DNA from 4 places in the Micromonospora sp. SCSIO 07396 genome. Region 2 is predicted to be linked to each of the others. Evidence: riboswitches for the same ligand, from Rfam matches in the RefSeq annotation. Region 2 holds a riboswitch; each other region holds the start of a gene.
What was found. Region 2 has a riboswitch for cobalamin ahead of bluB (5,6-dimethylbenzimidazole synthase). Riboswitches for the same ligand answer to the same signal wherever they lie in the genome.
Positions count from the first base shown of each region.

Region 1: it holds a riboswitch for cobalamin, as region 2 does, so the genes downstream of both, ACWCHM_RS07950 (ribonucleoside-diphosphate reductase subunit alpha) here and bluB (5,6-dimethylbenzimidazole synthase) in region 2, are expected to answer to the same signal.
Region 3: it holds a riboswitch for cobalamin, as region 2 does, so the genes downstream of both, ACWCHM_RS13535 (CbtB domain-containing protein) here and bluB (5,6-dimethylbenzimidazole synthase) in region 2, are expected to answer to the same signal.
Region 4: it holds a riboswitch for cobalamin, as region 2 does, so the genes downstream of both, cobN (cobaltochelatase subunit CobN) here and bluB (5,6-dimethylbenzimidazole synthase) in region 2, are expected to answer to the same signal.

Region 1 covers NZ_CM132210.1:1,826,790-1,832,240, reverse strand. The annotation lists gene ACWCHM_RS07965 (hypothetical protein) at 1-380, opposite strand, end outside; gene ACWCHM_RS07960 (oxidoreductase) at 435-1,337, opposite strand; gene ACWCHM_RS07955 (helix-turn-helix transcriptional regulator) at 1,467-2,354, shown strand; cobalamin riboswitch at 2,382-2,595, shown strand; gene ACWCHM_RS07950 (ribonucleoside-diphosphate reductase subunit alpha) at 2,717-5,092, shown strand; gene ACWCHM_RS07945 (ribonucleotide-diphosphate reductase subunit beta) at 5,146-5,451, shown strand, end outside.
Region 2 covers NZ_CM132210.1:1,631,942-1,637,392, forward strand. The annotation lists gene kdpB (potassium-transporting ATPase subunit KdpB) at 1-650, shown strand, start outside; gene ACWCHM_RS07265 (potassium-transporting ATPase subunit C) at 652-1,533, shown strand; gene ACWCHM_RS07270 (TetR/AcrR family transcriptional regulator) at 1,719-2,306, opposite strand; gene ACWCHM_RS07275 (SDR family NAD(P)-dependent oxidoreductase) at 2,388-3,281, shown strand; cobalamin riboswitch at 3,300-3,498, shown strand; gene bluB (5,6-dimethylbenzimidazole synthase) at 3,536-4,168, shown strand; gene ACWCHM_RS07285 (hypothetical protein) at 4,254-4,598, shown strand; gene ACWCHM_RS07290 (TetR/AcrR family transcriptional regulator) at 4,570-5,184, opposite strand; gene ACWCHM_RS07295 (hypothetical protein) at 5,287-5,451, shown strand, end outside.
Region 3 covers NZ_CM132210.1:3,166,748-3,172,198, forward strand. The annotation lists gene ACWCHM_RS13525 (copper resistance CopC family protein) at 1-465, shown strand, start outside; gene ACWCHM_RS13530 (PepSY-associated TM helix domain-containing protein) at 695-2,137, shown strand; cobalamin riboswitch at 2,193-2,334, shown strand; gene ACWCHM_RS13535 (CbtB domain-containing protein) at 2,369-2,572, shown strand; gene ACWCHM_RS13540 (CbtA family protein) at 2,563-3,366, shown strand; gene ACWCHM_RS13545 (histidine phosphatase family protein) at 3,363-3,971, shown strand; gene ACWCHM_RS13550 (ankyrin repeat domain-containing protein) at 4,094-4,861, shown strand; gene ACWCHM_RS13555 (dihydrofolate reductase family protein) at 4,904-5,451, opposite strand, start outside.
Region 4 covers NZ_CM132210.1:2,465,700-2,471,150, reverse strand. The annotation lists gene cobN (cobaltochelatase subunit CobN) at 1-1,829, opposite strand, end outside; cobalamin riboswitch at 2,137-2,266, opposite strand; gene ACWCHM_RS10420 (hypothetical protein) at 2,868-3,203, opposite strand; gene ACWCHM_RS10415 (aldo/keto reductase) at 3,295-4,194, opposite strand; gene ACWCHM_RS10410 (MFS transporter) at 4,268-5,451, opposite strand, start outside.

The DNA.
Region 1 (5,451 bases), 190 kb from region 2:
GCGACGTGCACGTACGGGTGCAGGCCGCCGGGCAACGCGAACAGCGGCCAGTGCAGCCGGCCGCCTGCCGCACGCCACAGCGGCCGGTAGTTGCGCCGGTCCACCGGGAACCGCTGACCGGTACGCCGGTACAGCTCCGCCGTCTGGGCCGACAGGTCCGCGTGGGCCGCGTCGGCGAACTCACCGACGATCGCCGCCGCCACTGCCAGGCCGTCGCCGTCGTCGAGCAGCCGGACCATCCCCGCCACCTGGTCGGACGGTCGGACGGCCAGGTGCGCGCCGAAGCGTTGCCGCACCTCGGCCGACAGCGCCGCCTGCCGGACCGGATCGTCCTGGACCTGCCGGCCCCCGCCGCCGAGCACCCGCCCGAGCCATCCCATGTCGCCTCGTCTCCGCCGCCGTCACCGACCGCAGCCATGCTAGTGCGCCCTGCGTCAGGGATAGCTCACGCCGGTCAGTTCCTCGGCCGTCGTCCACAGCCGACGGCCGACGGCCGGGTCGGTGGCCTCCCGGCTGGCCCGTACCTCGGTGGCCGGCCCCCAGGTCTGGAAGAGGCGGGCCGGGCCGAAGAACTGGCCACCGCGCACCGCCGGGTCGGTGGCGGCGCGCAGCTGGGGCAACGCACCCTGCTCGACCGACTGGGTGGCCAGCAGGCTGAGCCGGGCCAACACCCGGCCGGACCGGCCCTGGTGGGACCAGGCCCGGGGGGTCAGGTTGGTGCGGGTGACGCCGGGATGCGCCAGCACGCTGAGCACCGGTGATCCGGCGTCGCGCAGCCGGCGGTCCAGTTCGATGCCGAAGACGGTGGTGGCGAGCTTGGATCGGCCGTACGCGGTGGAACCCCGGTAGCCACGCTCGACCATCAGATCGGTGAAGTCCAGGTGTGCGTTGCGGTGGGTGATCGAGCTGAGGCTGACCACCCGGGCCGCCCGCGCGGCGGCCAGGTTGCCCAGCAGCAGGCCGGTCAGCGCGAAGTGCCCCAGCAGGTTGGTGGCCAGATGCAGCTCGTGGCCGTCGACGGTGGTGCGGCGCGGGCCGAGCAGCACCGCACCGGCGTTGTTGACCAGCAGGTCGATCCTCGGATGGTCGGCGGCCAGGGCCGCCGCGAACTCCCGTACCGAGGCCAGCGAGGCGAGGTCCAGCTCGCGTACCTCGACGTCGCCGCCCATGCTGCGGGCGGCCCGCCGGCCGGCGGCGGTGTCGCGGACGGCGAGCACGACCTGCGCGCCCCGGTGGGCCAGCGCGGTGGCGGTGACCAGACCGAGGCCCGAGTTCGCGCCGGTCACCACGACGGTGCGGCCACGCTGGTCGGGAATGTGGTCGGCGGTCCAGGTCATCTGCTGCTCCTGAGCGGTCGGGGGTGGGAGCACCGACGCTACGGACCGGCCGGGCGGACTCCGTCGTAGCCGGTTGCCTAGGTCCCGCAGACCTACCCGCGCCGGTCCGGGCCGCGTCACACTGGCGACATGACCCATCCGTACGCCCGTGAACTCGGTGACTTCCTGCGCGCCCGGCGCGGCCGGCTGCACCCCCGGGACGTCGGCCTGGAGCCGGGCGGCCGACGCCGGGTCACCGGGCTGCGCCGCGAGGAACTGGCGCTGCTGGCCGGGTTGAGCACCGACTACTACCAGCGGATGGAACAGGGCCGGGAGGTTCGCCCGTCCGACGACGTGCTGGACGGGCTCGCCGCCGCGCTCGGCCTCGACGACGACGAACGCCGGCACCTGTTCACCCTGGCCCGCGCCGCCCGCCGGCCGGTGCCCGCCCGGGTCGACCACGGCCCGGAGCGGGTGCCGGAGAGCACCAGGCGGTTGCTGCGCGTGATGGACACCCCGGCGGTGGTACTCGGCCGTCACCTGGACCTGCTCGCCTGGAACGCGTGGGCGGTGGCGCTGCTCGGTGACCCGGCGGACCACCCGCCGGACCGGCTCAACATGCTGCTGCTGATGTTCGACGAGGCGGCGGCCCCGGTGCGGCGCTGCGCGGCCTGGGAGCAGCAGGCCATGGACTACATCGGCATGATGCGCGCCGCCGTCGCCACGGACCCCACCCATCCCCGGGCCACCGCCGTCGTCGGTGAGCTGAGCATCCGCAGCGCCGAGTTCCGGCGGCTGTGGTCCCGGCACGACGTGCGCGGTTCGGTCAGCGGCACCAAGACCTTCCAGGTCCCCGAGGTCGGCGACATCGTCCTGGACTGGGACACCTACCCGCTGCCCGGCAACCCCGGCCCGGTCATGCTGGTCTTCACCGCCGAGCCGGGCAGCGCCGACGCCGACGCGCTGCGGCTGCTGGCGTCACTGCGGGCCACCGGCCGCTCGGGTGAGAGTTATCTGACACGCCGACGCGACATCTAGTGTTGCCTCTCCCCCATCTACGCCATATATGGTGTGCCACGCAGCTGGTTCGGCCGGGCCCGGTGGTCCGGTCGAGGCAACAGGGAACCCGGTGGGAATCCGGGACTGCCCCGCAGCGGTAAGTGGGAACGACCGCCGTCATCGAGCACTGGACCGCGAGGTCTGGGAAGCGACGGCCAGTAGGCGACCGACCCCGGTCACGCCCGCGAGTCCGAAGACCTGCCAGTGCGCCGTGCGCTGCTGCGCGCGGCGGTCGGAGGTCGCGCGGGACGACCGACGCCAGCACCCGGGCCGGCCGTCGCGCCGCGCCCGTTGGCGTTCTCCCGCGTCCCGATGGCCATCGGTGACAGCGAGGAGAGGTCATGACGAGCACAGCGCAGAGCCCACCGTCCGACGTCGACGGCGCGCAGCCACGCCGGCCCGCGATGCGGGTCCGCAAGCGCGACGGCGACACCGAACCGGTGGACGTCAACCGGATCGTCACGGCCGTCGCCAGGTGGGCCACCGACCTGGACGAGGTCGACCCGCTGCGGGTGGCCACCCGGACGATCAGTGGCCTCTACGACGGGGCGACAACGGCCGAGCTGGACAAACTGTCGATCCAGACGGCGGCCGAGCTGATCGGCACGGAACCGCAGTACTCCCGGCTGGCGGCCCGGCTGCTGGCCGCCTACGTGGACGAGGAGGTCCGCGGGCAGGAGGTGACCTCCTTCAGCGAGTCCATCCGGTACGCCCACGGCCTCGGCCTGATCGCCGACGACACCGCCGCGTTCGTGGCCCGGCACGCCAGTCAACTCGACGACGCCGTCGACCCGGCCGGTGACCTGCGGTTCGAGTACTTCGGACTGCGTACGGTGGCCGACCGCTACCTGCTGCGGCACCCGCGGTCACGGCTGGTGGTGGAGACCCCGCAGTACTGGCTGCTGCGGGTGGCCTGCGGGCTGTCCGGCACGCCCGACGAGGCGGTCGGGTTCTACCGGCTGATGTCGTCGCTGGCCTACCTGCCGAGTTCCCCGACGTTGTTCAACTCGGGCACCCGGCACACCCAGATGTCGTCGTGTTTCCTGGTCGACTCGCCGCGCGACGAACTGGACTCGATCTACGAGCGCTACCACCAGGTGGCGAAGCTGTCGAAGTTCTCCGGCGGCATCGGCATCTCCTTCACGCGGGTACGTGGCCGGGGGGCGCTGATCCGAGGCACCAACGGCCGGTCCAACGGGATCGTGCCGTTCCTCAAAACCCTCGACGCCGGGGTCGCGGCGGTCAACCAGGGCGGCCGGCGCAAGGGGGCGGCCTGCGTCTATCTGGAACCGTGGCACCCGGACGTCGAGGAGTTCCTGGAGCTGCGGGACAACACCGGTGAGGAGGCCCGGCGCACCCACAACCTCAACCTGGCCAACTGGATCCCCGACGAGTTCATGCGCCGGGTCGAGGCCGACGGCGACTGGTCGCTGATCGACCCGTCGGATGCCCCGGAGCTGCCCGACCTGTACGGCGAGGAGTTCGACGCCGCGTACCGGGTCGCCGAGAAGAAGGCGGTCCGCACGGTCAAGGCCCGGGACCTGTACGGGCGGATGATGCGCACCCTGGCGCAGACCGGCAACGGGTGGATGACGTTCAAGGACCGGTCGAACCGGTTGTCCAACCAGACCGGCGTGCCGGGCAACACGATCCACCTGTCCAACCTGTGCACCGAGATCCTGGAGGTCAACAGCGACACCGAGACGGCGGTGTGCAACCTGGGGTCGGTCAACCTCGGCGCGCACCTCACCGGCGACGGTGTCGACTGGGAGAAGCTGCGCGCCACGGTCCGCACGGCGGTGGTGTTCCTGGACCGGGTGATCGACATCAACTACTACCCGGCCGAACAGGCGGCGGCGTCGAACCCGCGCTGGCGGCCCGTCGGGCTGGGGCTGATGGGTTTGCAGGACGCGTTGTTCGCGCTGCGCCTGCCGTTCGACTCGGCCGGGGCCCGGGAGTTGTCCACCCGGGTCCAGGAGGAGATCTTCCTGACCGCCCTGGAGACGTCGACCGGTCTGGCCGAACGGTTCGGCGCGCACCCGGCGTACCCGCAGACCCGGGCGGCCCGGGGCGACCTGCACCCGGACCTGTGGGGGGTGGAGCCCACCCAGACCGCGCGCTGGGCGGCGTTGCGCACCCGGATCGCGGCGCACGGCCTGCGCAACTCGCTGCTGGTGGCGATCGCCCCGACCGCCACGATCGCGTCGATCGCCGGCTGCTACGAGTGCATCGAGCCACAGGTGTCCAACCTGTTCAAGCGGGAGACCATGTCCGGGGAGTTCCTCCAGATCAACACCTATCTGGTACGCGAGCTGAAGGCACGCGGCCTGTGGACGCCGGAGATCCGCGACCAGATCAAGCGGGCCGAGGGGTCGGTGCAGGGGATCGTCGACCTGCCCGCCGAGGTGCGGGAGCTGTTCCGTACCGCGTGGGAGCTGCCGCAGCGGGCGCTGATCGACCTGGCCGCCGCGCGGGCACCCTACATCGACCAGTCGCAGTCGCTGAATCTGTTCCTCAGCGCGCCGACCATCGGCAAGTTGTCCTCGATGTACCTGCACGCCTGGAAGTCCGGGCTGAAGACCACATACTACCTGCGGTCGCGTCCGGCGACCCGGATCCAGCAGGCCACCGTCACCGTCGCCCCGGTCGTCGCGGCCGACGCCGAGGCGCTGGCCTGTTCCCTGGAGAACCCCGAGAGCTGCGAGGCGTGCCAGTGACCACCGTCGACGAAACCCGCACCGGCGGGCGGCACCTGCTGCTCGACCCCGGCATGGACCTCACCCTGCGGCCGATGCGCTACCCGCACTTCTTCGACCGGTTCAAGGACGCCATCCGCAACACCTGGACGGTGGAGGAGGTCGACCTGCACTCCGACCTGGCCGACCTGGAACGGCTGTCGCCCGCCGAGCGGCACCTGGTGTCCCGGCTGGTGGCGTTCTTCGCCACCGGTGACACGATCGTCGCCAACAACCTGGTGCTCAACCTCTACCAGCACGTCAACTCTCCCGAAGGCCGGCTCTACCTGTCCCGGCAGCTGTTCGAGGAAGCCGTGCACGTGCAGTTCTATCTGAACCTG
Region 2 (5,451 bases):
CCGTGATGATCACCGGCGACAACCCGCGTACCGCGAAGGCCATCGCGGACGAGGCCGGCGTGGACGACTTCCTCGCCGAGGCCACGCCGGAGGACAAGCTCGCGCTGATCAAGAAGGAGCAGGAGGGCGGCCGGCTGGTCGCGATGACCGGCGACGGCACCAACGACGCCCCCGCCCTGGCCCAGGCCGACGTCGGCGTGGCGATGAACACCGGCACGTCGGCGGCGAAGGAGGCCGGCAACATGGTCGACCTGGACTCCGACCCGACGAAGCTGATCGAGATCGTCGAGATCGGCAAGCAGTTGCTGATCACCCGGGGCGCGTTGACCACGTTCAGCATCGCCAACGACATCGCGAAGTACTTCGCGATCATCCCGGCCATGTTCGCCGGCATCTACCCGAGCCTGGACACGCTGAACGTCATGCGGCTGGCCAGCCCGGAGTCGGCGATCCTGTCGGCGGTCATCTTCAACGCCCTGGTGATCATCGCGCTGATCCCGCTGGCCCTGCGCGGTGTGCGCTACCGCCCGGCCAGCGCCTCGAAGCTGCTCAGCCGCAACCTGTTGCGCTACGGCCTCGGCGGCATCGTGGTGCCGTTCGTCGGCATCAAGCTCATCGACCTGCTCATCCAGTTCGTCCCGGGGATCTGACATGCGACTTCCCAGTTGGCTCACCCAACACCTGGCCGCCCTGCGCGCCGTACTCGTCTTCACCGTGCTGCTCGGCTTGGCCTATCCGCTCGCCCTGGTCGCGGCCGGGCAGCTTCCCGGCCTGTCCGGCACGGCGGACGGCTCCCTGATCACCGTGGACGGCAAGACCGTCGGCAGCGCGCTGATCGGGCAGTCGTTCACCGACGGGGACGGCAACCCCGTCCCGCGCTATTTCCAGTCCCGCCCGTCCGCCGCTGGCGACGGCTACGACCCGACCTCCACGGCGGCCGGCAACCTTGGCCCGGAAAGCGTCGTCGACACCCTCTCGACCGACCCGGAGGCAGCCTCCGAGAGCCTGCTCACCCAGGTCTGCGCCCGCTCCAGGGCGGTGGGTGCACTGGACGGGGTGGACGGACGACGCCCGTACTGCACACCGGACGGGGTCGGCGCGGTGCTTGCCGTGTTCCGCGCCGACGGGCTCACCGGCCCGGTCATCCGCGTGGTCAGCGTCAACCAGGTCGCCCCGGCCACGCCGTTCGTCAGCTCCTGGCAGGGCGTGCCTGTCGAACTGGCCAGGCCGGACGAGGACTACGTGGCCGCCGGCGGGCTGATCGTGCCGGTGCGGGGTGACGCTCCGGCGACACCCGCGGTGCCGGCCGACGCCGTCACCGCCAGCGGCAGCGGCCTCGACCCGCACATCTCCCCGGCGTACGCCCGGATCCAGGTGGCCCGGGTCGCGCGCGAGCGCGCCGCGGACCCCGCAGCGGTCCGGGCGCTGGTGGCGAAGCACACCACCGGCCGGTCGCTCGGCTTCATGGGCGAGCCCGGCGTGAACGTGCTGGAACTCAACCTCGCCCTCGACGAGAGGTTTCCCGCCCGCTGACGGACGACGTCGGGCAGGGCCGGCTCCCGGGTCGGCCCTGCCCGGACCTACCCACGGGCCACCGGCCGGCTCGTCGGCCCCGTGCCGTCCTCGGCCCGCCGACTACCGTCAGACTGCCGGACCCGGTGCTGCCGAGCCCACGTGCCGACCGGTCCCCACCGGCCGTCGAGTCCGCTGCCCGCCGGTCAGGTGTGCCGGTTCCTGACGGCGACCATGTCGACGAGGGTGTCGGTGAGGTCTTCGGCGCTGACGCCTCCCCACTTCGGGTCGGCGAGCTGGCCACTGGCCTGTAGGCCGGCGATTCCGTTGGCGCTGCTGATGAGCAGGGCCGCGTACCGGCGGGCGTCCTGCTCGCCCACCAGTTCGGCGACGACGGCCAGGAACTCGGTCTGGCTCCGCTGGGCGGCCCGGGCGAGTGCGGTGGGGTCGCCGGGCGGGTTGCTGAACATGAGCTTGTAGAGGTGCGGTTGACGGCGGCCGACGTCGACGAGTGCGAGGAGGCCGCCGCGGAGCTTTTCGGCGGCCGACAGGCCAGGTGTCGCGCGAAGGGTCTGCATGCGGTCCCCGAGCGTGTCCCAGGCCCGGGTCCCGACGGCGATCAGCAGGCTTTCCTTGTCGGGGAAGTGCCGGTAGGGCGCTCCGCGCGTCACTCCGGCGCGTGCTCCCACCGCGCGCAACGTCACTGCGTCGAGGCCACCGGAGTCGAGCAGCTCGGCGGCCGCTTCGAGCAGGGCGCGGCGGGTGGCGGCGGCTGATTCGGCGCGGCTGGTCACGCGGACGATGCTAGTCCGCCGGTGATGACTAAGTCACTTCACTCGGTTGACGTTGTCATCTGATTGGTGCAGACTTGAGAGATGACAACGTCAACTGAAAGTCGGGAACTCGTGGTCGTGACCGGCGCGTCGACCGGCATGGGTGCGGCCACCGCGCGGGAACTGGCCCGGCGTGGTTTCCACGTCCTCGCCGGCGTGCGGCGCGAGGGCGACGCCACGCCCCTGCGGACCGACCGCATCGAGCCGGTGATCCTCGACATCACCGACCCCGACCACGTCGCCGCGCTCGCCGCACGCGTCGGGCGGGATCCGCTGCCGCTGCGGGCGCTGGTCAACAACGCCGGCGTCCCCGGTGCCGGCCCGGTCGAGGTGGTGCCGCTGCACGAGTGGCGGCGCATCTTCGAGGTGAACCTCTTCGGTCACGTCGCGGTCACCCAGGCCCTGCTCCCCGCGCTGCTGCGCGGCAAGGGGCGCGTCGTCAACATCAGCTCCCTCAACGGCAGGGTCTCCATGGCCGGCTACGGTCCGTACGCCGCCAGCAAGTTCGCCATGGAGGCGATGAGCGACGCGCTGCGCAACGAACTGGCCTCGTACGGCGTGCAGGTGGTGGTGGTCGAACCGGGCGGCGTCAAAACCGAGATGTCCCGCGTCGGCCTCGCCGCCCTCGGCCGTCTCGACGAGACGATGACCCCGGAGCAGAACGAGCGCTACGGTGCCCTGATGCAGGCGATCCCCTCCCACGTGGCGGCGTTCACCAGGGCCGGGGTGACCTCCGCCGTCGCCGCGAAGAGGATCGCCGCGGCGGTGACCGACCGCAGGCCCCGCACCCGCTACACCATCGGCGCGACGGCTGCCCTCCTCATCCGGGCCTCCCGCGTCCTTCCCGACCGGATGCTCGACCGGATGACGACCTCCGACCTGCGCAGGCACTACCCGACCGGGAACCGTGGCCGCACCACCGCCACCCGTACGTGATCCACCGATAGCATCGGCGGCGGCATGATCGTGCGAGGTGCCCCGCAACTGCGGGGAGAATCGGGAAGCCGGTGTGAATCCGGCACGGGCCCGCCGCGGTGACCGGGGAGCGACCGTCCAGGCGCGAGGAGCGCAGCCACTGGCCGTACGGCTGGGAAGGCGGACGGGTCGGCGTTGATCCGGGAGTCCGAAGACCGGCCTCGCGTCGACCGCCCACCCGTCGGGGGTGGGCCGAGCGCAGCGGGAGCCTGCCTGTGGAACTCTACGACGCCATCCACCGCCGCCGGGACGTCCGGGCCGAGTTCACCGGGGAGCCGGTGCCGGCCGACACCCTGCACCGGATCCTCGACGCCGCGCACGCCGCGCCCAGCGTCGGCCACTCGCAGCCGTGGGACTTCGTCCTGGTGCGGGACCCTGCCGTCCGTCGTCGGTTCTACCGGCACGTGCAGGCCGAGCGGGCCACGTTCGCCGCCGCTCTGGACGGTGCCGCGGCCGAACGGTTCGCGCGCATCAAGATCGACGGGGTGCTGGAGTCGACGCTGTCCATCGTCGTCACCTACGACCCGCAGCGCGGGGGCCCGGCGGTGCTCGGGCGGCACGCCATCGCCGACGCCGGCCTCTACTCGGTCTGCCTGGCCATCCAGAACCTCTGGCTCGCCGCGACCGCCGAGGGGTTGGGCGTGGGGTGGGTCTCCTTCTACCGGGAGTCGTTCCTGGCCGACCTACTGGGTGTGCCGGCCGGCATCCGGCCGGTGGCCTGGCTCTGCGTCGGGCCGGTCACCCATCTGGAGGCCGTGCCCGACCTGGAGCGGCACGGGTGGCGGCGACGCCGGCCGCTCGCCGAGGCGGTGCACCATGACCGTTGGCTGCACCGGGCGACCGACTGACCGAACAGCTAATTCGGGTACGTCGATGCAACGGTTAGGCTGACGTCGCGCTCAGTCGTTACCTGGCTACGTTGGGAGGAGTTCCATGCGTACCACCGTCACGGCCCTGGCCACCTCCGCGCTTGCCGCCCTGGGCCTCGTGGCCGCCGGGGCCACGCCGGCCCTCGCCGCCGCCCCGGCGCCCTTCTGCGAGTCCGGCGCGTCGCAGTTCTACTGCGACGGCAGCAGCACCGGCACGACGACCTGGAGCATCACCTGGTACTCCGGCAGCGTCGGCACCTTCACGACCGCCGGGCCGACCCTCTTCGCCACCTGCCCGGCCAGCAACCTCGGCCACCCGGTGCGGGCCAGCTACAGCTACGTCGACGGGGGCACCACCCAGTACAGCGGCACCACCCAGTTCATCTGCCGCAGCGGCGCCTGGCAGTAGCGACCTGACCGTTCGAGGTGGGCAGCCCTTCCAGCTCGGTCCGCAAGGTCGCGAGTGCGGCGTCGATGATGTCGGCGAGCCGGCGACCGTCGTCGGTGTCGAGCCATGCGGCGACGGACACGTACATCAGGGTTCCCGCCGTCTCGGCGAGCAGGTCGGCCCGCAGCGGATCGAGGCCGCCGGCCCGGAAGCCGTCCCGCATCACCTGGGCCAGCATCGCGCGCTTGTGCTGGTCGCGTTCGCGCAGCCCCGGGTCGGACGCCACGATGGCGCGCCGCTGCCGCAGGTCGTCCTTGCGACCTTCGAAATACGTCTCGGCGAGCGTGCGCAGGCCCGCGACGATGAACGCCAGCGGTTCGTCTGCGGGCGCCGTGGCCATGAGTTGCTTGGCGTAGGCACCGATCTCGGCCTCGTCCGCGAAGAGCACCTCGCGCTTGTCGGCGAAGTGCCGGAAGAACGTGCGCGTCGTCAGGCCGGCCCGCGCGGTGATCGCCGGCACAGTGGTCGCGGCGAAGCCCTGCTCGGCGAAGAGTTCGAGCGCCGCCTGCCGCAGCCGCTCGCGGGCATCCGGTCGCCACCTGGCCATGGTCCCAGTGTAGTCGTGATGACATCGCATGTCGTCGCCGGTATGGTGATGACACGGCGTGTCGTCACTGGGGCGGATGCCGCACCAGGGCGGAGCTGTGCCATGACCGACGTATGGATCCTCGGCGGCACCGGCCGCAGCGGCCGCGCTATCGCGGCCGAACTGCGCCGACGGAACATCGAGCCGGTGCTGGTCGGCCGGGACGCCGAACGGCTCAAGGCCGCCGCCGGCGGGCTGCCGACGATGCTCGCCGGTACGGTCCGCGAG
Region 3 (5,451 bases), 1.5 Mb from region 2:
CGGTCCGCCTCGCCGGCCCGGGACGCGACGCTGACCCACGCGCCCACCGCGATCACGCTGGAGTTCCTGGCCCGGCTCGACCCGACATTCACCACCATCGTGCTGACCGACGGGACGAAGCGACGTGTCCCTACCGGCGATCCGGTGGTCTCCGGCACGACGGGAGCCGTCCGGGTGACCGGTCCCCTGCCCAACGGGACGTACACCGTGGCGTACCGGGTGGTCTCCGCCGACGGGCACCCGGTGCAGGGGTCGTACCCGTTCACCGTGGCCGACCCGGCCGGTCCGGCCGCGCCGTCCCCCGGTCCGCCCACCGCGTCCCCCGACCCGCCGACCGCTGCGGCCGTCGCGGTGGGGCGCGGCGGCGGGCGGTCCACCGTCGTCGGTGCCGCCGGCAGCGCGGTAGTCGTCCTGCTGGCCGCAGCAGCCCTGCTGCGTCGGCGACGCCGGTCGCGGCGCCCCTGAAGCCACCCGCCGCCGCTGGGCCGCAGGCGGTCGCGGTCGGCAGACCCGTGCCGGCAGACGGTCGTCCCTTGTGGACCCGTGACGCCGCCGGCCCGTCCGGACATGTGCCGGGAACCGCGGGGACGTCCGCTGCGACTACCTCACCAGGCGGGGCCGATCGCAGGGAATCGGCTGACCCGCAGGCACGGGGCGACCATCGAATACATCCAACACATTCGATCGGATGGATATGTCTGTCACTGAGTTGTCCGACCCGCCGAGGCCGGAACCCGCCCCACCCGCCCGGCCGGCCCGGGGTGGCTCCCCGTTCGGCGCGCTGCTGCTGCGGCTGCACTTCTACGCCGGCATCCTGGTCGCGCCGTTCCTGGTGGTCGCCGCGTTGACCGGGCTCGCCTACACGGTGGCCCCGCAGGTGGACGCGGCGCTCTACGGCGAGGTGTTGACCGTGACGCAGGTGGGTGAGCGCCCGGTGCCGGTGGCCGACCAGGTCGGGGCGGCCCGCAACGCCCATCCGGAGGGCAGCGTCAGCGCGGTGCAGCCCGGCACCGGCGACCGGACCACGAGGGTGGTGTTCACGGTGCCGGAGCTGGCGGACAAGCAGCACACCGTGTACGTCGACCCGTACACCGGCCGGGTGCAGGGGCAGCTCACCACCTGGTTCGGGTCCACACCGGCCACCACCTGGCTGGACGACCTGCACCGCAACCTGCACCTGGGCGCGGTCGGCCGGCACTACTCGGAGCTCGCCGCGAGCTGGCTGTGGGTGCTCGCGCTCGGCGGGGTGGTGCTGTGGTGGCGTCGCCGCCGCGCCTCCCGGTCCACCGCGCGGCACCTGCTCGTACCGGACCTGACCGCCGCCCGCGGGGTGCGCCGGACCCGCAGCTGGCACGCCACCACCGGGATCTGGCTCACCGTCGGCCTGCTGTTCCTCGCGGCCACCGGGTTGACCTGGTCCCGGTACGCCGGGGCGAACTTCGGCGCCGGTCTCGACGCCCTCGACGCCCGCGCCCCGCAACTCTCCACCGCCCTCGCCGCCGGACCGGCTCCGGCCGACCCCGGTGGCGGCCACCACGGTGCCGCCGGGGCCGGCGGGGTGGTCGAGTCGGCCGCCTTCGACCGGGTGCTGACCGCCGCCCGGACGGCCGGGCTGGCCGGCCCGGTCGAGATCGCCCCCGGCGAGCCGGGCTCGGCCTGGACGGTCACCCAGGTCGACAACACCTGGCCGGTGGCCAAGGACCGGGTCGCCGTCGACCCCACGACGGGGACGGTCACCGCCCGCAGCGACTTCGCCGACTGGCCGCTGCTGGCCCAGCTCAGTGGACTCGGCATCCAGGCCCACATGGGGGTGCTCCTCGGCCCGGTCAACCAGATCCTGCTCGCCGCGCTGGCCCTCGGGCTGCTCTGCGTCGTCGTCTGGGGCTACCGGATGTGGTGGCAGCGCCGGCCCACCCGGGCGGACCGCCGGGCCCGCACCGGCACTCCGCCACCCCGGGGTGGTGTGCGGGGCCTGCCGTGGTGGGCGGTGCCCGTCGGCGTACCGGTGGTGGCGGCGATCGGCTGGGCCTTGCCCCTGCTCGGGCTGAGCCTGCTCGCCTTCCTCGTCGTCGACGTCGCCCTGGGCGTGGCGGCCCGACGTCGCCGCGACGCCGCCCCCGCACCGGCCGGCGGATGACGTGCCGCCCCCGGCCGGCACGTCACATTCCCCGGGCGACGATTGACCGGTCGGGGGTCGCGCCGTTACGGTCGACCCACTATCTGCGGCGTCGCGAGGTAAGCCGGTGGGAATCCGGCGCGGTCGCGCCACTGTGAGCGGTTCCGTCGTCGACGGGTCCGTGAGCCAGGACGCTCGGTCGTCCGCAGCCTTGCGATGGGGACGCGTCATCCCCGGGAAGGTTCGAATCCCATGTCGAGTCCCACTCCTGCCCAGCCGCTGGTGCACCCCGTCGGGTCCACCCGTCTGTGGTGGACGGCCCTGGCCGTCGTCGGCGTACTCCTGCTGCTCACCTACCTGGTCGCGTTCGACCAGGGTGCGGTCTCGCGCAGCGGCATGTTCCTGCACGAACTGATGCACGACGGCCGGCACCTGCTCGGTGTCCCGTGCCACTGACCGCTGCCCACAACCCACCCACCTTCGTCACCGTCCTGCTCCGCGGGCTCCTCGCCGGCCTCGTCGCCGGTCTACTCGCGGGCGGTTTCGGCTACCTCGCCGGTGAGCCGCGCATCGACGCGGCCATCGCGATCGAGGAGGCCGCCACCCACACCGGGCCGGTGGCCGACGACCACCACGCCGAGGACCTGGTCGGCCGGGACGGGCAGCGGTTCGGCCTGTTCCTGGCCACCGGCCTGTTCGGGACGGCGATGGGTGGCCTGCTCGCGACCGCGTACGTGCTGCTGCGCCGACGGTTCCCGGCCGCCGACGACGGCCGGTCGGCGTTGCTGCTGGCGGGCGGTGCCCTGCTCGGCGTAGTGCTCGTGCCGTTCGGGAAGTACCCGGCCAATCCCCCGGCGGTGGGCAACCCCGACACCATCGACCAGCGCACCGCCGCCTACCTGGCGTTGGTGGTGCTCGGCCTGGTGGCCGTCTGGGCGGGCACCCTGGGCTACCGGTCGGTCCGCGCCGACGCGCCGCCCTGGCAACGGTGCGGCGCGGCCCTCGGCGGGTTCGTCCTGGTCGCCGGCGTCGGGTACGTCGTCCTGCCGTCGTTCCAGGAGGTCCCGGAGGACTTCCCGGCAGCCCTGCTGTGGAATTTCCGGCTGGCCTCGCTCGGCACCCAGGTGGTGCTGTGGACCGCCCTCGGTCTGTTGTTCAGCGCCCTGATGAGCCGACGCACCGCAGGGCCGCGCCCCGGCGACCGGGCCCGTGCGCCGCTGACCGGTCAGGGCACGCCGGCCCGCCCGTGACCTCGACCAGCCTGCGGCTGGTCGCCCACGCCCACACCGGCGCGCTGCGGCGGGCGGTGTTCGGCGCGGGCGACGACGACCTGGACGAGGGCGGTCGACAGGCCGCCCTCGCCCTGGCCGGTCACGGCCGGACCGGGCCACTGGGCACCGTGGACACCTGTCTGACCAGCCCGGCGACCGCAGCGGTGCAGACCGCGTACGCCCTGGGGTTACGGCCCACCGTCGAGGCCGCGCTGGCCGACTGCGACTACGCCGGCTGGGCCGGGCGCAGCCTGGCCGACGTCGGGGCGCGCGAGCCCGGGGCGCTGCGCCAGTGGTGGGAGACGCCCGGGGCGACGCCGCACGGCGGGGAGTCCCTCGTCGCGCTGCGCGAGCGGGTCGCCGGCTGGCTCGACGACCGGCTCGGGCCGGGCCGGCGGATCGTCGCGGTGACCCATCCGATGGTGATCCGCGTGGCGATCGTGCACGCGCTCGGCCTGCCGATGGCCGCCCTGCCCCGGCTGGACGTCGCCCCCCTGGCGGTGGTGCGCCTCAGCCGGTACGGCCAGCGGTGGCAGCTCCGGTTCACCGCGCCGGCCGGGCCCGGAGACCGACATGCACCATGACCGGCCGGTCCGCCTCCGGCGAACAAGGTGGCGGTGCGGGCCGGTGGCGGTGAGACTCGGTCCTGGCCCCGACCTACCCGGGCGGCGGGGCACGGCAACCGGCTGCGGGTAGGGTCGCGCAGATGACCGGTGATCCGTCGCTGCTCGCCGCCGACGATCCGTTGGCGGTCGCGGTGACCGGGGCGATCCGCGACGGTGACCTCGCCCGGCTGCGGTCGCTGCTCAGCACGCACCCGGGGTTGGCCGCCGGGCACATCGTCGACCGGGTCGGCGGGGTCCGCACCCTGCTGCACGTGGTCACCGACTGGCCGGGCCGGTTCCCGCGTGGTGCCGACACCGTCGCCGCGCTGGTCGCCGCCGGTGCCGACGTCGACGCCCGGTTCGCCGGTCCGCACCGGGAGACACCGCTGCACTGGGCGGCCAGCTGCGACGACGTGGACGTCGTCGACGCCCTGCTGGACGCCGGCGCCGACATCGAAGCTCCCGGGAGCGTGATCGCCGACGGCACGCCGCTGGCCAACGCGCGGGCCTTCGCCCAGTGGCGGGCGGCGTTCCGGCTGGTCGTCCGGGGCGCCCGCACCACCCTCGTCGACGCGGCGACGCTCGGCCTGCACGACCGGGTGGAGCGGGCCTGCACCGGTGACACCCCGCCGTCGACCGACGAGATCGACTGGGCGTTCTGGGGTGCCTGCCACGGCGGGCGGCAGTCCTGCGCCGGGTACCTGTGGACACGCGGCGCGCGGCTCAACCGGGTGCCGCCGTGGGAGCACCGCACCGCCCTGGACGCGGCCGTCCGGCGCGGTGCCACCGAACTGGTCGGCTGGCTGCGGGCGCGAGGTGCCGTCACCGCCGCCGAGTTGGGCCCGCACCCGCCCGATGCCACCGGCTGACCCGGGTACGCCCACCGCCCGGCCCGACGCGACGGCTGCGGGCTACTCCCCGGCGGCCAGCTGCTCCTTGGCCTCGTCGTAGCCGGCCGCCGCCGGGGCGTCGGTCGGCGCGTAGATCACCCGGATCACCCCGGTCGGGTACACCTCGGTCGTGGTCACCCGCAGGTGGTACGGGGTACCCCCGTCGTCGAACAGCCGGCGGCCCTTGCGCGCCGCCACCGGGTGCACCAGCAGCCGTAGTTCGTCGACGAGACCGGCGGCGAGCAGCTGCTGCACCACGGAGATCGAACCGGGGATGAGGACGCCGCCGACACCGGGGTCGTCGCGCAGCGCCGTGACGACATCGACGAGGTCGCCGTCCAGCACCTCGGAGTTGCGCCAGGGCAGCTCCCTCGCCTGCCGCGTGACGACCACCTTGCGCAGGTCACCGAGCTGCTTGGCGAAGGGCGCGTCGTCGCCACCGGCGGCCTCCCGGTCGGGCCACGCCCCGGCGAAGCTGTCGTAGGTCTCCCGGCCGAACAGCAGCACGTCGGCGGCATCGTAGTCCGCGCTGACGGCCCGCCCCATGTTGTCGTCGAAGTACGGGAAGT
Region 4 (5,451 bases), 830 kb from region 2:
GCGCGGGCCATCGGGGGCACCAGGTGGTCGACGACGACGGCGTGCGCCCGCCGCTTGGCCTGGGTGCCCTCGCCGGGGTCGTTGACGATGAACGGGTAGACCAGCGGCAGGTCACCGAGGACGGCGTCGGGGGCGCAGTCGGCGGCCAGGCCGAGGCCCTTGCCGGGCAGCCACTCCAGGGTGCCGTGCTTGCCGAGGTGCACCACCGCGTCGGCGCCGAAGCCGCCGTCGTCGACCGGCGCGGCCAGCCACCGGTACGCGGCGAGATAGTGGTGGCTGGGCGGCAGGTCGGGGTCGTGGTAGATGGCGATCGGGTTCTCGCCGAAGCCGCGCGGCGGCTGGATCAGCAGGGTGACGTTGCCGAACCGCAGCCCGGCCAGGACGATGTCCCCGTCGTCGGTGTAGAGCTGACCGGGTGGCTCACCCCAGTGTTCCCGCATCCGGTCCCGCAGGTCGGCCGGCACCTGGTCGAACCAGCGCCGGTAGGTCTCCCCCGGCACCCGGGCCTCGGCGGCGGCCAACTGTTCCGGGGTGAGCCACTCGACGTCGTGGCCCCCGGCGGCGATCAGCGCGTGGATCAGCGCGTCCCCGTCGGTGGGTGGTGGCGCGTCGCCGAGGTGGTACCCCTCGGCGGCGAGGGCGGCGAGCAGGCGGACCGCCGAGGCGGGGGTGTCCAGGCCGACGGCGTTGCCGACCCGGGAGTGCTTCGTCGGGTAGGAGCTGAGCACGATCGCCACCCGCTTGTCGGCGTTGGGCAGGTGGCGCAGCCGGGCCTGCCGGACGGCGATCCCGGCGACCCGGGCGGCCCGCTCGGCGTCGGCGGCGTAGACCGACAGCCCGTCGGCGTCGATGCGTTTGAACGAGAACGGCACGGTGACGATCCGGCCGTCGAACTCGGGGATGGCCACCTGCATGGCCGCGTCCAGCGGGGACAGCCCGGCGTCGCTGGCCGCCCACTGCTCCCGGGTGCTGGTCAGGCAGAGCGCCTGGATCACCGGCACGTCGAGGGCGGCGAGCGCGCCGACGTCCCAGGCGTCCTCGTCGCCCCCGCCGGAGGCGTCGGCGGCGACCGTCCCGCCGGCGGCGAGGACGGTGACGACGAGCGCGTCGCAGCGGGCGAAGAGGTCCAGCGGCCCGTCGCCGGGGGTGAGCCCGCGCAGCGAGCCGCAGAAGATCGGCAGCGGTTCGCCGCCGGCCGCGTCGACCGCGTCGGCCAGGGTCTGCACGAAACCGGTGTTGCCGGCCAACGCGTGCGCCCGGTAGAACACGATCCCCACCGTGGGCCGCCCGCCGCCGCCCTGCCGCCCGTCCGGTCCGGCCGCCTGATCCGCCTGGTCGGTCGGGTCTGACTGGGCGGTCGGGGCGGTCGGGGCGGTCGGGTCTGGGTGGGCGGTCGGGCGGCACCGGTCGAGGATGCCGTACGGCGGGGTGGGGGTGGGCGGGTCGAAGCCCTCCCCGTTGAGCAGGACCGTGTCGGACAGGAACCGCGCCAGCTGGGCGAGGTTCTCCGCGCCCCCCTCCACCAGGTAGGACAGCGCTTCGGTGGCCACCCCGGAGGCCACCGTGGACGCCGCCATCAGCTCCGCGTCAGGCACCGCCTCGCCGCCGAGCACGATCGTGGGGACCCCTGAGCCGAGCACCGCCGCGAGGCCGTCCGGCCAGGCCTGCCGCCCGCCGAGCAGCCGTACGACGGCCAGGTCGACCCCGTCGAGCAGGGCCGGTACGGCGGCCACGTCGACCCGGGTGGGGTTGGCGAGGCGGTAGTCGGCGGCACTGGCGCGGGCGGCGAGCAGATCGGTGTCGGCGGTGGACAGCAGCAGGATGCGCACGTGCAGCTCCGGAGAGTGACGTCCGGCTCGACCACGGGGCCGGGCCGAGCGGGGCGGGAGGGACGCCGGTCAGCGGCGGCGGAGGTCGACGACCCCGCCGACGGCGGGGCACCCGGACCGGCCGTCAGCGGTACGTGGCAGGCCGACCGCCCCGGCGACGGCCGGCGACGGTGGGAGTGGTGGGAGCACGCGGCGGCGCGGGCTCGACAGTGATGCGGGAATCACCGACCGTGATCGGGTCGGCAGTGACGCTGCGCGTCATCGGGTCCTCCTCGGGTGTCCACGCCCTGGGGTTCTCCGACGGCCGAAGTATCCTGGCTCCCGGATCGACGCTCACCCCCGGCCTTCCAACCGTGCACGCACGGTCGTGACCCACGAGGGGGGATCGCTCCCCGGTGACAGTGGCGGGACCGCGTCGGAATCGCACCGACTTCCTTCACTGCCGTCAGGCCGCGAATGCTGCCACACTCCTCACCCCGAGGTCAACGGCAGCCACCGGCCCCACGACGGCACCGGTCGGCCCCCGTGGTGAGGCCGACGGCGATGGTTCGCGCTCGTCCAACGGGGCGCGGCCCACACCCAGACGGCCCGCACCCAGACGGCCCGTCCCCGGTGGATCGTCCCCGGTGGCTGGCCGGCCCCTGGCGGTCGGGATACCTCTTTCACACGCTGTCGAGCTGATGACGTCAACGACTCGGACCGGCATGGTCGGGTCCGACCGGACGGTGGTCGGGCGGATAGCCCCGGCCACCCCACCGCCGCCGCAGCGCGGCCCCGGCCCGACGCCTCGGGCCGCGCCGCTCCGACGCCACCGGTCACCCTGCCCCGACACCGCCGGCCATCCCGTCACGGCGGTGCGGGTCGGCACACCCGGCAGGCAACGATCCGTCATCGTCATCAGCTCGAAAGGACCCGCATCGACATACCCACACCGAGTGGCCGGCGGACCGCAGGCCGGCGCACGCGGCCAGCGCACGCCTTCGCCACCCTGGCCGCACCCCACGACCCCGCCGCACCCCACGCACGGCTGGTGGACAGTCAGCGCAGGCGGCGCTCGGGGTGGGCCCGGTTCCAGGCCCGCATCCGCTCCGGGTACCCGGTCTTCGCCGCCTCGTACAGGGGCACCGCGTGCCGGTGGGCCAGCTTCGCCGCCGTCCGTGGGGAGCCGGTGCGGCGGCGGATCCACTCCCCGTCGTGCGCGATCGCCACCACGGTGGTGTCGGTGGCGGTCGTCTCGGGTTCGAGATAGAACTCCACCCCCCGGTGGGCGGCCACGAAGTCCGCCAACGCGGTCAGGTCGTCCCGGGTGGCCTCCCGGTCGAGCTTGGTCGGGATGCCCTCGTCAGCCCGGGTCCGTCGGCTGAACCAGCCCATCTGCCCGTTCCTCTCCTCGGCGTCCCTCCAGTGGAGCACCCCCACCTGGAAGGGCGCTGCGAACCCGGTGACAGCCGGCTGAGCGGCCCGTTCACGCCCGGTCGAGGGCGGCCAGCTCGTCGGGGGTGAGCCGCAGCGCCCCGGCGGCGACGTTCTCGGCCAGGTGGGCCGGGTCGCCGGTGCCGGGGATGGCCAGCACGTGCGGGCCCTGGTGCAGCGTCCAGGCGAGGCGTACCTGTTGCGGGGTGGCGTCGTGGGCACGGGCGACCGCGCGTACCGCCGCACCGTGGTCGGTGCGCGCCCCGCCCTCGCGGTTGCCACCGGTCAGGGAGAAGAACGGCACGTAGGCGATCCCCCGGTCAGCGCACTCGCGGACCATGGCGTCCTGGTCGCCGCGGTTGTCCAGGGCGTAGTTGTTCTGCACGCAGACCACCGGGGCGATGGTCTGCGCCTCGTCGAGGTGGTCGAGGCGGACGTTGGACAGACCCAGGTGCCGGATCAGGCCGGCGTCGCGCAACTCGGCCAGCGCGCCGAAGCGTTCGGCCACGGAGTCCGGCGCGGGTCGTTTGACGATCCGCAGGTTGACCAGGTCGAGGTGGTCGCGACCCAGCCGGCGCAGGTTCTCCTCCACCTGGGCGCGCAACTGCGCCGGGCCGGCCTCCTCGTGTATCCCGGTCGTCGGGTCGTCCCGGAAGCCGACCTTGGTGGCGATGACCAACCCCTGCGGGTACGGGGCGAGCGCGGCGCGGATCAGCTCGGTGGCGTACCGGGCGGGGCCGGTGCCGACCTTCAGGGTGCCGCCCGGCGAGACGTAGAAGGCGGCGGTGTCGATGTGGTCGATCCCCAGCTCGACGGCCCGGCGCAGCACGCGCAGCGCCCGCTCCCGGTCGGGGTGGGCGGTGATCCGCATCGAGCCGAAGCCCATCCGGTGCACGGTGCGGTCGCCCAGGGTCCAGCGGCCCGCCGCTGCGGCGGTGATCTCGGTTGGCATCCGGCGACCCTAGCCAGCGCCGGCAGCCTGGGGTAACGGCCGCGCACCCGATACCGGAACGGGTCGGGGACTGTTAGTTTTTCTGTACTGGACCGGTGGGTGCCGACGGTCCGACACCGGCCGGTGGACGGGTCGCCGGCACCAGGCCCAGCGTCGGGATCAGCAGCAGCGGCACCACCAGCAGCGCGTGCAGGATGCCGACGTGGTCGCCGAGCAGGCCGAGCAGCGGCGGGCTGGCCAGGAACGACGTGTAGCCGAGCACCGCGACGACGCTGACCCGGGCGGGGGCGTGTTCCTCGTCGTCGGCGGCGGCGCTCATCCCGACCGGGAAGCCGAGCGACGCGCCGAGTCCCCAGAGGACCACCCCGACGACGGCGAGCGGACCGGAGCCGGCCAGCACCGCCAGCAGGGAGCCGGCGGCGGCCAGCAGGATCGTGCCGATCAGCACCGGCACCCGGCCCCAGCGGTCGATGGCCACGGTGCCGACGGTCCGGCCGATGGTCATGCCGGCGACGAAGACCCCGAAGACGGCGGCCCCGGCGGCCTCGCTGACCCCGTAACCGTCGACGAAGGCGACCGCCAGCCAGTCGTTGGCACTGCCCTCGGTGAACGCCATCACCAGCACCAGCGCGCCGATGAGCAGGGTGCGCGGCTCCCGCCAGGCCGCGAGCAGGCCACTCCGGCGGGTCGACGCGGCACCGTCGGCGGTCGAGGCGGCCGGGGTGGGCAGGAAGTTGCGCGCACCGAGCACGGTGCCGCCGAACACCACCACCGCCAGCACCGTCAGATGTACGGTGATCGGCACACCGAGCCGGGCCGCGCCCGCGCCCAGCCCGGCACCGGCCACCGAACCGAGGCTCCAGGCGGCGTGGAAGCGGGGCAGGATGGTGCGGCCGAGCCGTTTCTCCACCGCCGCGCCCTCGACGTTCATCCCCACGTCGCAGGTGCCGGAGCCGTAGCCGAGGGCGAACAGGCCGACCGCGACGCCGGGCAGCGAGCCGAGCGGGGCGGCGACCCCCACCCCGGCCAGCCCCACCGCCACCAGCACGGTCGAGGCGACGACGGTGCGGGCCGGGCCGAGCCGCTGGGTCACCAGGCCGGCGCTGGTCAGCGCCAGCACCGCGCCGCCGGACATGGCCAGCAGCAGCAGGCCGAGCCGGCCGGCGCTGAGGCCGAGCGCGTCGCGGACCGCCGGGACCCGGGAGAACCAGGTCGCCACGGCGAGGCCGTTGAGGGCGAAGACCACCGCGACCCCGG